One region of the Leucobacter viscericola genome, then DNA from elsewhere that is predicted to be linked to it. Evidence: predicted binding sites of a transcription regulator. Region 1 holds the regulator's gene; the other holds the start of a gene.
What was found. The regulator HrcA, encoded in region 1, represses chaperone genes, less so after heat shock. The targets are predictions, from matches to a motif close to TTNGCACTCGNNNNNNNCGAGTGCNAA.
Positions count from the first base shown of each region.

Region 2: the regulator HrcA is predicted to act here: its motif matches at 3,689-3,715, upstream of G7068_RS13710 (Hsp20/alpha crystallin family protein).

Region 1 is NZ_CP049863.1:403,271-410,473, forward strand. It holds gene G7068_RS01920 (16S rRNA (uracil(1498)-N(3))-methyltransferase) at 1-284, opposite strand, end outside; gene dnaJ (molecular chaperone DnaJ) at 291-1,391, opposite strand; gene hrcA (heat-inducible transcriptional repressor HrcA) at 1,451-2,488, opposite strand; gene hemW (radical SAM family heme chaperone HemW) at 2,593-3,816, opposite strand; gene G7068_RS01940 (DUF1990 family protein) at 3,797-4,465, opposite strand; gene lepA (translation elongation factor 4) at 4,462-6,315, opposite strand; gene G7068_RS01950 (hypothetical protein) at 6,385-7,203, opposite strand, start outside.
Region 2 is NZ_CP049863.1:3,145,987-3,153,189, forward strand. It holds gene G7068_RS13670 (hypothetical protein) at 1-163, shown strand, start outside; gene G7068_RS13675 (hypothetical protein) at 202-525, shown strand; gene G7068_RS13680 (hypothetical protein) at 522-1,244, shown strand; gene G7068_RS13685 (hypothetical protein) at 1,452-1,766, shown strand; gene G7068_RS13690 (hypothetical protein) at 1,763-1,957, shown strand; gene G7068_RS13695 (hypothetical protein) at 2,206-2,388, shown strand; gene G7068_RS13700 (SOS response-associated peptidase family protein) at 2,617-3,240, shown strand; gene G7068_RS13705 (hypothetical protein) at 3,289-3,561, shown strand; gene G7068_RS13710 (Hsp20/alpha crystallin family protein) at 3,776-4,207, shown strand; gene G7068_RS13715 (hypothetical protein) at 4,353-4,544, opposite strand; gene G7068_RS13720 (hypothetical protein) at 4,549-4,899, opposite strand; gene G7068_RS13725 (M23 family metallopeptidase) at 4,896-5,573, opposite strand; gene G7068_RS13730 (hypothetical protein) at 5,619-5,912, opposite strand; gene G7068_RS13735 (hypothetical protein) at 5,923-7,203, opposite strand, start outside.

The sequences.
Region 1 (7,203 bases):
TCATCACGATCGCCCTTGGCTAGGGCCTGCACGAGCACTACACGAGCCGCGGGCTCGGGATCGCGCCGAACACTGTCGAGCTGCACGGCAAACGAGTCTTTGGTGACACTCGCCACCGGTCCTACACCGATCACACCGGCACCGTCGCCAACCAGAATCTGTTCCCCGACGCGCAGACGACTCACGCGCACCGCGTGCCGTGCTTCGTCACCCGTAATAGTGACGAGCGCACCAGGAACCCAACCCTCAGAGCTGGGTCCCTCGGCAAAGTACAGATTGGCCACGACAGACTAGCCCTGGCGGAAGAAGCGGTCGCGAATCTTGCCGAAGAAGCTCTGCTGGAATTCACCCAGGTGCGGAGCCTCGTCTTTGCGAAGAGCGGCGAGCTGACGAACGAGATCTTTCTCTCGGTTTGAAAGCTTCTCGGGTGTCGCTACCTGCACGGCGATCTTCAGATCACCGCGGTTGGTTGAACGGAGGCCCTGGATGCCGCGTGCGCGAATGGTGATGATGTCGCCGGACTGAATGCCCGCTTCAACCTCAACCTTGATATCGCCGTCGAGGCCGGGAACCGTCGACTCGACACCCAGAATGGCATCGGTCATCGACAGCTGCATCGTGCACAGCAGGTCGTTGCCATCACGGCTGAAGATGTCGTGGTGCGTGACCCTGAACTCGATGAAGAGATCACCGTTGGGCCCACCACCGGGGCCCACTTCGCCGCCACCGCGCATTTGCATGCGTGTGCCCGTGTCGATGCCCGACGGGATGTCTACGGGAAGGGTGCGGCGCTCACGCACACGACCCTTACCGGCACACTCGACGCAGGGGTGCTCGATGACTGTTCCGTAGCCGTGGCAGCTTCCGCAGGGGTGCATCGTCACAACGTTGCCGAACAGCGAACGAACCTGGCGCTGCACCTGTCCCTGGCCATTACAGACGTCACAGGTGACGGGCTGGGTGCCGGGCTGGCAGCAGCTTCCCTGGCACGCGCCACACAGCACGGCCGTGTTGATCGTGACCTCACGCTGTACGCCGAAGATGACCTCTTCAAGGCTGACGTCGACACGGATCATGGCGTCGTCACCGCGCTCGGCGCGCGAGCGAGGGCCGCGCTGGCCGCCACCGAACCCACCGCCGCCGAAGAAGGTTTCAAAGATGTCACCAAAGCCGCCCATGTCGGACTGGCCGCCACCCATGTCGTAGCGCTGCCGCTGTTCGGGATCGCTCAGCACGTCGTAGGCATGGGTCACACCTTTAAAGCGCTCCGAGGCCTCTTCGCTCGGGTTGACATCGGGGTGCAGCTCACGCGCTAAACGGCGATAGGCCTTCTTGATCTCTTCGGGTGTCGCCTCACGGGTCACGCCGAGGGTCTCGTAGTGGTCGGCCACGGGTTAGCTCCTCACAGGGTGGATGATCAGGTTGAGAAAGTGTGTATCGGACAGGGGATCTACTGATCCTCACCGAGTAAATGATTGAGATACCTTGCGACAGCGCGCACGGTTGCGATGTTGCTGGCGTAGTCCATGCGGAGCGGGCCGAGCACACCCAGACGGGAAACCGAGGTGCCCTCAGCCTCGTAGCTGGAGGCAATCACCGAGGTCGCAGCCAGGCCATACGGCTCGTTCTCGCGACCGATTGAGGCGGACACATCGCGGCCGTCTTGCACGAGCTCGTCAAAGAGCCGCAGGAGTGTGACCTGCTCTTCGATCGCCTCGAGCACGGATCCGAGTGATCCCTCGAGTTCACCCGAGCGCGAAAGGTTTGCGGCCCCAGCGATCGCAATGCGGTCGCTGCGGTTCGCCTGCAGCTGCGTGCTCACGACCGCCAGAACCTGGCTGACAAGCTCGGTCTCGCCGGGTTGCGCCCAGCTGTCGATGCTGCTCAGTAGCTCCGTGATTCCCGCGGCGGCTGTGTCAACGTCGTGGCCAACCGTTGCGCCGGCGATCCGGTCGCGAAGCCCGCGGGTCCACGCCTCCGTCACTCTCGCCGCGGGGAGCTGCGCGAGCTGCTGCTCGACAACCCCACTGCCAAGAATGAGAACGCACAGAATACGATCCTCAGCGACGGCGACCAGGTCGATGTGTCGCACCATCGTGCGCCGAAGAGAGGGGTACTGAGCTACCGCGACCTGGTTTGTGAGCTGGGAAAGCAGACGAACGGTGCGCGACATCACGTCGTCTAGGTCGGCCGACTCCCCCAGAAAACGCTCGATCGCGGCGCGCTGGGCCGAGGTGAGTGGGCGAATCTTCGCGAGGGTGTCAACATACAGGCGATAGCCCTTGTCTGTTGGCACACGGCCCGACGAGGTGTGGGGCTGCGCGATCAGCTCATCTTCTTCAAGCAGCGCCATGTCGTTGCGGATGGTCGCGGCCGACACACCAAAGCTGTGTCGATCAACGATTGCCTTCGACCCAACAGGCTCGTTCGACGAGACATAATCGCTCACGATGGCGTGGAGCACCGCAAGACTTCGCTCGGAAACCACGGCAACTCCTTCCACACCTCGCGAGTTCATTGGCACTCGACACTACTGAGTGCCAAGTCTAGCGCAGGGTGAACGCAGACACTCTGCGCATTCACCCAGCGAATTCACCCGAGCAGGCGGTGCACCACGGTGTCGGCAAGCAGACGCCCGCGAAGCGTTGGCACGATCCTGCCGCGAATGGCCGCGCGGCCATCAATAAGCTCCTCAGCAATCAGCTCGGGGATCGCCCGTCGTTCGTCTACGGTGAGCACATCTGCGGGTAGACCATCCGCGATACGCGTTTCCAGAAGCACCCGCTCGGCGCGTTTCGCCTCTGGCTTGAGGATCTCGCGCGCGTGGGCGGGCGAGACACCCTTTGCGATGCGTTCCGCGTAGGGGCGTGGATGTTTGACGTTCCACCAGCGAACTCCGCCGACATGGCTGTGCGCACCCGGCCCAGCGGCCCACCAGTCCTCGCCAGTCCAATAGGCGAGGTTGTGGCGCGAGCGAGTCTCGGGCGAACGAGACCAGTTGCTGATTTCGTACCAGTTCATGCCTGCGGCCTGAAACCGTGCGTCTGCAAGCTCGTACATCTCGGCGTGCAGATCCTCATCGGGCTCGGGCACCTGACCACGTCGAATCTGGGCCGCCAGTTTTGTGCCCTGCTCGACGATGAGCGCATAGGCCGAAATATGATCCGGCTCGGTCGCAAGCGCGGCTTCGATTGAGCGCTCCCAGTCAGCGAGACTCTCCCCCGGCGTACCGTAAATGAGATCCACGCTCACCTGCAAACCCGCCTCGCGCGCCCACCGTGTGACGAGCGGCACGCGTTCGGGCGAGTGCGTCCGGTCAAGCGTGCGAAGAACATGGGGCACGGCGGACTGCATACCGAAGCTCACTCGGGTAAAGCCCGCCTCGGCAAGTGCGTGCAGGTAGGCCTCGTCGACCGAGTCGGGATTCGCCTCCGTTGTCACTTCAGCGCCGTCAGCCAGTCTCCACTCGCGCCGGATCCCGTCGAGCATCCCGATAAGATCACCAGCGGGCAGCAGGGTTGGTGTACCGCCGCCGAAAAACACGGTGGACACCGGCCGCTCCGGCAGGCCAGCATCCTTAAGCACACCAGCCCCAAAGCTCAGCTCCCGCTGCACCTGACTGGCGTAGTCCGCCTGGCTAGTGCCACCGAGTTCACTCGCGGTGTAGGTATTGAAGTCGCAGTACCCGCAGCGCACCCGGCAATAGGGCACGTGCACGTAGACACAGAAACGGCGATCCTCAGCCCCCTCGAGCACACTCGCGGGGAGGGATCCGTCTTCGGGGGCCGGGTCACCCTCAGGAAGAACGCTGGGCACGATCCGCAGCTCCCGGCGCCAACGCTTCGAGCTGATCCTTGGCCAGCTCTACCGCCTCGCGAATCAGCGCCTTACCCTTGAGTCCCAACAGGCCGCTCTTCGGGGAGGCGAGAAAACCGCGGGCGACGGCCCACACTGTTTGATCCTCGCGAATCTCGACGGTAAACCGCTGCTCTCCCACAACGCCGTCTTCGTCGCGAGTGCCCCAGGCGAAGCCCGCCATCTGATCCTCGTCAACGGTGTACACAACGAGAACACTGCGCGGTGTCTGCCCGGACAGGGTAAACACGGCCGAGGTACCGGGCACGATGTAGGGTTCGCCGTCAGGGCCAAACTGCTCTTCTCGAACCCGAATACCCTGGGCCTGACCACTCTCATCAAACTCGGGCCCAACATAGGCCTCGTCGGTTCCCCGAACGATCTCGCTGACCTCGATGCCCGCGCCGCGCTGGGCACCCCAGGTCATCAGCAGGCTTGATGCCGCGACGAAGCGCTCCTGACCGCTGCCAAGCTGCAGGGCTTCTAAGTACGATTCGGTGCCCTCAGGGGGAAAGCGCACGACATCGGCAAGTTTTGATGCACCAACGGCAGCGTAGGTCACCGGCATCTCAACGTGACTGCTGCGCCGGTTGTTTTCGGTCGAGCTCACTTCTTGGCCGCGTCCTTACCCTCAACGTCCCCTGAGAGGGCAGCAATGAAGGCTTCCTGGGGCACTTCAACCCGGCCGACCATCTTCATGCGCTTCTTGCCCTCTTTCTGCTTCTCGAGCAGCTTACGCTTACGGCTAATGTCGCCGCCATAGCACTTGGCAAGAACGTCCTTGCGGATCGCACGGATGCTCTCGCGCGCGATGATCCTTGAACCGATTGCGGCCTGAATCGGCACCTCGAACTGCTGACGCGGAATCAGCTTGCGCAGCCGCTCCGTCATCATCGTGCCGTAGGAGTAGGCATTGTCGCGGTGCACAATCGCGCTGAACGCGTCAACCTGCTCACCCTGCAGCAGAATGTCGACCTTCACGAGATCGGCTTCTTGCTCGCCCATGGGCTCGTAGTCGAGGCTGGCGTACCCCTGCGTGCGGCTCTTGAGGTGATCGAAAAAGTCGAACACAATCTCGCCGAGCGGCATGCTGTAGCGCAGTTCGACGCGCTCACCCAGGTACTCCATGCCCATCAGGCTGCCGCGCCTTGACTGGCAGAGCTCCATGATGGTGCCGACGTAGTCTTTCGGGGCGAGGATCGCAACGCGCACCACGGGCTCGCGCACACTGCCAATCTTGCCCGTCGGGTACTCCGACGGGTTCGTGACGGTGATCTCTTTTTTGTCTTCGGTCGTGACCTGGTAGACAACGCTTGGCGCTGTTGCAATCAGGTCGAGGTCAAATTCGCGGCGCAGACGCTCCGTGATGATTTCGAGGTGAAGCAGGCCGAGGAATCCGCAGCGGAAGCCGAAGCCGAGGGCAACCGAGGTCTCCGGCTCGTACTGAAGGGCCGCATCAGAGAGCTTGAGCTTGTCGAGGGCTTCGCGCAGCACGGGATAATCCGAGCCGTCGATCGGGTACAGACCTGAGAACACCATGGGCTTCGGATCCGTGTAACCGGGCAGCGCATCGGTCGCTGGCTTCATCTTGGTCGTGACCGTGTCACCGACCTTCGACTGGCGCACGTCTTTTACGCCCGTGATGAGGTAGCCGACCTCACCAACCGCGAGGCCCTTGGTTGGCTTCGGCTCAGGAGACGAAACACCGATCTCGAGCGCCTCATGCTCAGTGCCGGTCGACATCATGAGGATGCGTTCACGCGGCGAGAGTTTGCCGTCGATCATTCGAACGTAGGTCACAACACCGCGGTAGGAGTCGTAGACCGAGTCAAAAATCATGGCTCGGGCCGGCGCGTTTGCGTCACCCTTCGGCGCGGGCACACGGGCAACCACACTGTCGAGCAACTCTTCGACACCCATGCCGGTCTTACCCGACACCTTCAGAATGTCTTCGGGGTTTCCACCGATCAGGTCGGCGATCTCTCGCGAGACCCGCTCGGGGTCGGCGGCGGGCAAGTCAATCTTGTTGAGCACCGGGATGATCTCAAGATCGTTTTCCATCGCGAGGTATAGGTTCGCAAGCGTCTGAGCCTCGATCCCCTGCGCCGCGTCAACGAGCAGGATCGCTCCCTCGCACGCGGCGAGGGAGCGTGACACCTCGTAACTGAAGTCGACGTGGCCAGGAGTGTCAATCATGTTGAGGGCGTACGACTTGCCGTCGTGATCCCACCCCATGCGCACTGCCTGCGACTTAATGGTGATACCGCGCTCGCGCTCAATATCCATGCGGTCGAGGTACTGCGCGCGCATCTCGCGATCCGGTACCGAACCAGTGATCTGCAGCATGCGGTCGGCCAGGGTTGATTTACCGTGGTCGATGTGCGCGATGATGCAGAAGTTGCGGATCCTTTCGGGGTCGGTTGACGCCGGGATCTGTGGGTTTACGCTGCGTGGAGACATTGCCTGCCATTATCTCACTACTTCGCTGACCAGCCCATTCAGGCGCTCCGTGGCTTTTATTTTGGCGGCCTAGGCGGCGCTGGTGGCCGTTACGACCCCCTTTGCTTCCGCTGCCCTGCGACGGAGCCGTCCCAGCGTGAGCAGAACGATGCCTGCCGCCGACCAGATCACAAGCGTCCACCACTGCGCAGACGTTGCTGCCTCAGGGAAGTAGCTCACACTGCGAAGCAGGGTCGAGGCAGCTCCCGGCACAAAACCCTGACCAATGTCGCCCCACGCTCCCGCAAGGAACTGGTGGGGCATGGTGGCGGCCGAGATTGGGTTGCCAACAAACAGGGTGAGGATCGCCCCAAGCACTGCGCCCCCGCGCCCCAGAAAGCTGTGCAGCCCAACGATGAGCGAGCCCGTGGCAAACATGGACAGGCCAATAACGAGGGCATTCAGTATGAAGCTGCCCTGCAGAACCCCGAACCAGGGCTGCAGGATTGCGGCGACAAGCAGCCCCGCACCAACCGCGTACACCGTGAGCGCGGTGAGTTTTCTCCACGAACCAACCACCAGGAACGAAACGAGCATGCCGCCGATGATGCCGCCGAGGGTGAGCGGGAACGAGGCAACCGCAAGCCCTGCACCATTGGGGTCGGTGTCAGCGAGCGGCACCACATCGGTCACGGCAACCTGAAGCTGGGATGGATCCCCACCCGCCGCTTTGACCTGCTGCGCCAGCATCTGCTGCAACTTAGCGCCAACGCCAGTGAGCTGCTGCGCCACGGCGGAGTTGGCCGCGGACGCAACGAGCACCTCAGGCTTTTGCCCCAGAACAATTGCGCCATAGGCCTCGCGTTTTTCAATCGCGCTGACAGCCTCGGCCCGATCCTTCGCCTCGGT
Region 2 (7,203 bases), 950 kb from region 1:
ACCAGACGACGTTAAGACTTCGCCTTACGTGTCCACCACTACCCCGTGGTGGGCGGATGATGCGGAGTGGGCACGGGTGCGTGAGGGGGAAGCCCGAGTGGAGAAGGTCAAGCGTGAGCTTGAAGAGATGGATTCTGCCGCACCGGAGAGGGGCGAGGGATGAGCAAGGCGACCACGATCACAACTGAAGGAGAATCGGAAATGAACGAAGTGAAGATTTACCCGGCTCTGACGCAAGAAGATTTCACACCCAGCTCAGGAGATACCGTGCTCGGCGTCGTGTTGGTGGAGGACGAGCAAGCTGACTATGTGATGGCCTTCGGGCACATCGACCCCGAACTCTACGCCGCAGCGGTAAACGAGTACGACCGTAAGAACGCGGGCTACGACCCCGCATATGAAGCCAGCGACGTGATGCAGTGTTACGCGGTTACCGTTACGGCACCTCCCGAGTGGGTCATGTCGTGGGCCTCGGAGTACCAAGAGCACCCCGACCGTTTCCCGATCACGGTGGTGTCGCGATGACTAAGACGGCAGAGCAGGTATTTAAGGCCGCTTGGCATGAGGCTGATGCGGAAGGGAAAGAGGGCGAGCGAGTAGCTGCGGGGCTTGATGCTCTCCGGCTTGCTGGTTTGTTGGTGGGTGAGCCTAGCGAAGAACAGCGGGAACGGGCCAAGAAAGTTGCTAGCGGGGTATTCATTGACGGAAACCCATTCTCAAACGTTGAGGATGCGTGGATAGACGGTTTTACTGAGGGCTCCGCCCTCCCTGCTGCTGGTGTCACCCCACCCGCACCAACATGCCAAACCTGCAATGGAATTGGGCTTGTGGGTAGCAACCACATGAACTCTGGGGAGTGCCCTGATTGCGTGACTGCTATCAGGCTCGAACGCGAGAAGCAGGCGTTGGAGCGTGTGTGGAAAGCGATGGGGTGTGCCGGGAACCCAGACGCGTACAAGCCGAGCGTGCGCGACATCATGTGGAAACAGGTGGTGGAGTACTGCGAACGGCAGAACGCAGGCAACAACCGTCTACACCGCGAGAACGAGGAACTACGGGCTGCACTTGCCTCGCCGGTAGAGCCGGTAACGGTAAACGAAGCGAAACTCGCCGAGATTGTTTGTGAGCTCTTGCCGCTGGCGTGGGTGGATAGCTCAGAGATAAGTGGTGCTTCGGTGGGCCGCAATATCGCGCGAAAGATGACCGAAGGCAAAGACCTCTGGCTACGAGGTGGTGGGCGATGAGTGAGCGTGTCGTGTGGCGGCAACGACCATACCGCCACGAACGGAGGTATTCGAACCCGCGCAAATTCCCCTACCTGGTCGAATGGGGAAATACGCGCCTCACAACACCCGCGAAAGTCCGAATGTATGCGGTAGCGCGCCTCGTGGCACTCGTCTGGGTGCTCAGGGGGCGCACAGGAGTCTTCATTGAGAGGCGGGGTGATCGTAGTGAGTGAGGGATACACGCCAACCACGGAACAAGTGCGTTCAGGGTATGCGAGCGACCCAGTAGGTGAGTACCACGACCCGATCAATGCGGCAGCGAATGAGCGAGCGGCAGCGCGAGGGTTTGATCGGTGGCTTGCTGAGGTTGAGCGTGCCGCCGCCGAGAAAGCATGGGGCGATCTTGCTCGGATTGCATACCCGCTGTACGAAGCGGCCGAGGCGGCCTATGTGGGGCACAAGGAACCGTCAACGCTACTCGCGCCACTCGGGAAGCTTGCCGCGCAGACAAACCCGTATCAACGAGAGGAAGAGAAATGAGCGTAACCGTGGCGCTAATGCTGTCCGCGCTCCCGTTTGCGATCGTCGCTTTTGGCGGCTTAGTAAATGCCGGTGTTGAGAGCGGGATTGATGATCGGAAGGCAACGACATCCGCGCGTGTAGCAGTGTGGTGCGGGTCGGTTGCCGTGACCCTGTTTATCGCTGGACTTTGGGCGGGAGTGGAATGGTGAGCGGAAAGCTTGATCTTGACGAGTTAGAACGCATGCCGGTGGCGAAGCATAGCCCACATGTGCGGGCCCTGATCGCTGAGCTCCGAGAAGCACGCGCCGCCATCGAGAGAGTACGCGCGTTACATCATGTACCAGTTGAGCCGTCACGCGACCGACGCTTTAGTCATCGAGACGAGGAATGCGTGTCGTGCGGTGAGCTCGCACCGTGCTCGACCGTCCGGGCGGTCGATGCGGGCTAGTCTGGGGTCATGATTGCTCGCGCCCATCTCGCTCTCGAAGCTAACGCGGTCCCGCCTGAGGATCGTCACACCCGTGACCTCTCCACCTTTGAAATGGTGGAGGTCACGGGCGAGGGCGAGACATGGGAGGCCGCAAAGTCAGCGTGCGTGATCCCGGAAAACGCGCTCATCATCTCCTGGATCAAAGAGTAAGTTATCCACAGATTCCCGTAACCGCCACATCGGGGCGTGAAGCGCGGGCAAGCTGGGTGCATGTGGACTTGCTTGAAGTGCGGTGGACCAATGGGCAGGGAGAGCGCGAGCGTGCTCCGGTGCAGCGAATGCGGTGAGGGCAGAATCCTCGCGCCGCTCCCGGATCGGCTACCTTGGGAACCCGAAACCCCCTAGCCTCGGATCAGCTCAGGGGCGTATTCTGCCTGCATGTGTGCATCATACGGACTCAGCGGATCAGGTGAGCGGATCGAGCTGCCGGACGGGTTAGAGCCTCTGAGCGAGAAGGATTCGCAAGCGCTTCTGTCTGAGTGGATGGAGCAGCGCAGCGGGAGCGCGAAGATCACCGGCAAGAACGCAGTCAACCTCAACCCGATTATCCGTGCGAATGAATCGGGGGAGCGTGAGCTGCTGATGGCGTGGTGGTGGATCTGGCTCGACAGCAGCGGCCCGGTGAAATTCTCGGCATTCAACTCGCGCGATGACAAACTCCTACGGTCATGGAAGCGCCCCTTTCAGCACCGCGCAATCCTCCCCGCATCCTGGTACGTCGAAAAGGGCGGGAAGTTCCACCTCCCAGAGCATGAGCCGTTCGGCATCGCGGCACTCACCAACACCGTTACTCGAGAAGACGGCACCGAGCTTGTCACTTACTCGATGGTCACCCGCGACTCCGTAGGCGAAGCCGCCGACTATTGGCCGCGCATGCCGCTCGTGCTCCCACAAGACCTGTATTCCGATTGGCTCGACCCCAAGCGTCCCGGCGACGAATCGCTCGTGTCAGAGGTGCAGCACGGCTCCGACGAAATCTCACGCACACTCACCGCGGCATGAATGTCAGCCCCCTGCCGTACCCTCAACTCCTGACCGCAGGAGAGCACCATGAAATACATCGACAACCTGATCCAAATCGACACCAACACATGGATCGTGCTACGCGAGATCAGGCAACACCCCAAGGCCATCATCCACAAAATCACCGACACAACCGGCGCGGACCGCTACATGGTGATGAAATGGGAATCCGACCCCGCACAGCGCCGCATGACAGGGATCTACAACGGACTGACCGAGGCCGAGAAAACCGTACCGTGGCCAAGCACACGCCCAACCACGCAAAGCAACCGCGGAATCGGGCCAGGCGGCTACCAGTAAACACAAAAGACCCCCTCGCCCGAACGCGAGAGGGAGCTTACTTGGTTACTTCCAGTTTCTCTTACTGGGCACTGTCTGACACTCATCGCTGAGCAGCCACTTTTGAGCAATTTTCCAGCACCCTTTATTAGCACTCTCAGGTAGCGAGTGCTAATCTAAAACCACTTGAGCGCCCCAAGCTCAAGCACCACACTTGGAAGGAGATTAATTCATTATGTCCATGTCTTTTGATCCTTTTACCGAGATGGAACGCATTGCCAACAGCGTGACGCAACGATCACCGATGCGCGCAATGCCAGTCGATCTCTATCGAGACAACAACGCCTACGTGCTCAACGCCGACCTCCCAGGAATGGACCCAGGATCTATCGACGTTGATGTTGACGGACAAATCCTCACCATCCGAGCCAACCGGACAACCGCGCGAACAGACGGCGTGAAATGGCTCGCCAAAGAACGACCAGCGGGAAGCTACCTGCGACAGTTCAGCATCGGTGAAGGAGTCGACACTACCGCAATCTCAGCAAACTACGAGAACGGCGTGCTCAGTCTCATTATTCCCATGAGCGAGAAGGCAAAACCACGAAAGATTGAAGTCCAAACCGGCATGAGCGTGCCAGACGGACACAAAGAACTCGCCACCTAATCAGCGGGGCAGGTAAATGAGAGGTGGGGCCATCCGGGTCCCACCTCTTGTTGTTTGTGAAACAGGATCCTTTGACACGGCAAACTGCACCGGACACAAAAATAACCCCCTCGCTCAACCCGTAGGTCAAGCGAGGGAGCAAGGGTCACACCGTGTCTTCGGTGTCGCTGCCGGTACGTGTGATGTTCGCGCCAGCGAGGCTGCCAACTCCGAGAAGTCCGACGCCCGCGGTCACGAGCCCTCCGTCGCCGTTGAGTCCGCCGATAATGGCGAGTGCGGCACCTGTGGCCGCGCTGATCAGATACGCGCCGAGGCGCGCGAACTCTGTAGGTTTCATGTTCTTATCCTCCGTTAATCAGACGTGCGAGAAGTGTTGCACCGCCAGCGCCAATCACACCGACAACAACAGTTGGCAGCCAAGAGAAGCGTGAGACTTGATTGCCAACCGTTCCAAGCTGTGATTCGAGCGTTGTTACACGGGTATCGAGCGAGCGAATATCCGCGGCGTCGCCCTCCTGCCGAATCGTCGCGCCCTCGATCATGCGCAACCTACTGGAATGCGAATCAAGACGCTCATCGACCTTCGCGAGGCGCTCCACGATCACTTCAAGCTTTGCAAGCCGCTCCTGGGTGTTCTGGCCTTGCTTCCAGAGATCACCCATCCCGATTCCACCGGGCGGGGCTGCGGTCATTTCGAGACTCGCTTGAACTTCGCCCAGCCACCGCCATCAGTAACAAACGGTGTCACTCCGAGCTGCTTCGCGAACGCATCAGCCGCGCGCTGGGTTGAGAGTTCCATCTGGAACTTGGGGCCGAAGATGAGCCAGCGGCCCTGACCTTTGCCCGCTGCATGCTCGTAGAATGCCATCAACATGTTGTGCTCCTTGCGTTTTGGTGTTGGTGCTGCGGGCTTAGCCGGTGCAGCGTGTTTGGGTAGCGCAATCGCGCCGAGGTTGTGTGGGTGAGCCCATGCGCCGCCGGACCATGCACGATCCCACCGGAGTTCCCAGTGGCAGTGCGGCCCGGTCGTGTAGCCGGAGTTCCCGGATAGGCCGATGATCTGGCCAGCGGTCACCCACTGCCCGTACTGCACATCGATACGTGACAGATGCCCGTACCTTGCGATTAGGCCATCAGAGCGGCGAATATCAACAGTGAGGCCTTCACCGTTCGCCCAAACCCCGTTAATCTGGCCTCGCGCGCCGTCGCCGCCAGCAAACACGACCTGGCCATCAAAGCTCGCCGCGAGTGGTGTCCCAACCCCAACAGCAAAGTCGGTGCCGTAATGCCACCAACTGCCGCCGTCACGAGGCCCAGGCCACTCAGACACGAGCGCCGGATCGAGCGGGTAATAAAGTTGCGCCATGAATTTCCCCTCCTTACATGCAAAAACCCCGCTACCTGGCGGGGTCTAGTTGGTTTCGGCTTGCGGTGGATCTGGGGGTGACTCAGCCTTACGGATCGCCTGCACCGCGGCAAGAATCATGCCGTCACTAATCACCGAGCTATCACCTCCCGGCTCCGACACCTTGCTAGCCAGTGCAGACTCATACGCGGCATCCCACCCCGGCTGAGCCGACAACCTCCACCCCTGCTGCGACGCCCAAAACGGCGCATCAGGAACCCCCTCAGAAGCGGCACACGCCGTCACCCGCTGAATAATCAACTGATCCCCGGCAAGCTTCGCCTGAGTCAAATACGACATCACATACTCCTTACGATGAGGCAGGCCACGACCCATGCCCCAAAAACGAGGTAGAGGCCGCGGTATGCAAATTACGGATCGTGCATCGCCCAGTAGCAGAATCCACCCACCCCAGACCGGGAACACTGCCACCACCAACAACCGAGATCGGTTTGTTGAGCGGCGGATACGCGGCAGCAGGCAACGTGAACGCAGGCGCAAGCACACCATTCGCCGCGACACTCGCCGTGTACTTCACATCAAATTCGAGATAAATGATTCCTAGCTTGCGCATCCAACGGCACGTACCCGTACCGCCAGGGATCGCGACATTTTGCCAGTCAGTGTCAATACGCGACCGGATCGTGTCCTGGACCGTAATAACGCCATCGCCATCAAACCTGAATCGGCCAATCAGCGTGTCATCGCGCACGGCAACGATACTTAGAAGTGATCCGCCAGCATCGAGCCGGAGCTCTGATCGAGTGTCTGCTTGGGTGCTGGACACGCCCATCTCGACTGAAATTGCGCTCGCACCGAAAAGGTGAGGACGCACAAAACCCGAGAGCCCGCCATAGTCTGCCTCAAGCTGAGAGTCTTGAAACTTGATCATCGACCCATCAGCCGCTTCGCTGTAGACGCGTGCAGCACCAGACGGCGCGCGATCAATCGCAGCCTTCCCAGAGAGCGAGGTGTATCTAACCACGGTCAAATCGTCAATGTAGATCAACGCGGCACCAGCGCCAGCATCCGATACCCTGATCTGGCTTACTGACACGCCAGAGGGAATCGCACACCGAATCTCTACCCATGTTTTCGCAGGCATGTCATACCCGCCATAGACTTGCGCCTCGTCGGTGACCAGCATTGAACCGGCCACCGACCTCCAAACCCATACGGAAAAATAGCCTCCCCGAGGAAACGACGTCGTTGGGATGGGCCGCTTTGCGCCTCGTTCAGTGGTCGAGGGATTCTTGGAAAGCAGTAGGGAATAGTTGCCACTGCGCTTCTGCGCAGTTGAGAGCGTCGGCTTCGGAATTGGGTCCCATGGCCCCACCCATTGACCAACCGACTCACACTGATCCGTAAGCACCGTTTCGGACGCTTCGACAGACGGAAGTGTAAAGGTAGACCCTTCAAACCGGTTGCCGAAAAACTCGCCACCAATGATCGTCGGCGCATAGATCTGGGCATTCCCAATCGCGATAGTGCCATCCTCGCTCGGGATCAACAACTGATCCATGAGCACCTGATCACGCACCCACTCAGCGCCCGCCCACCGGTCAATCCGGTATGGATGACCGTCAGCGTT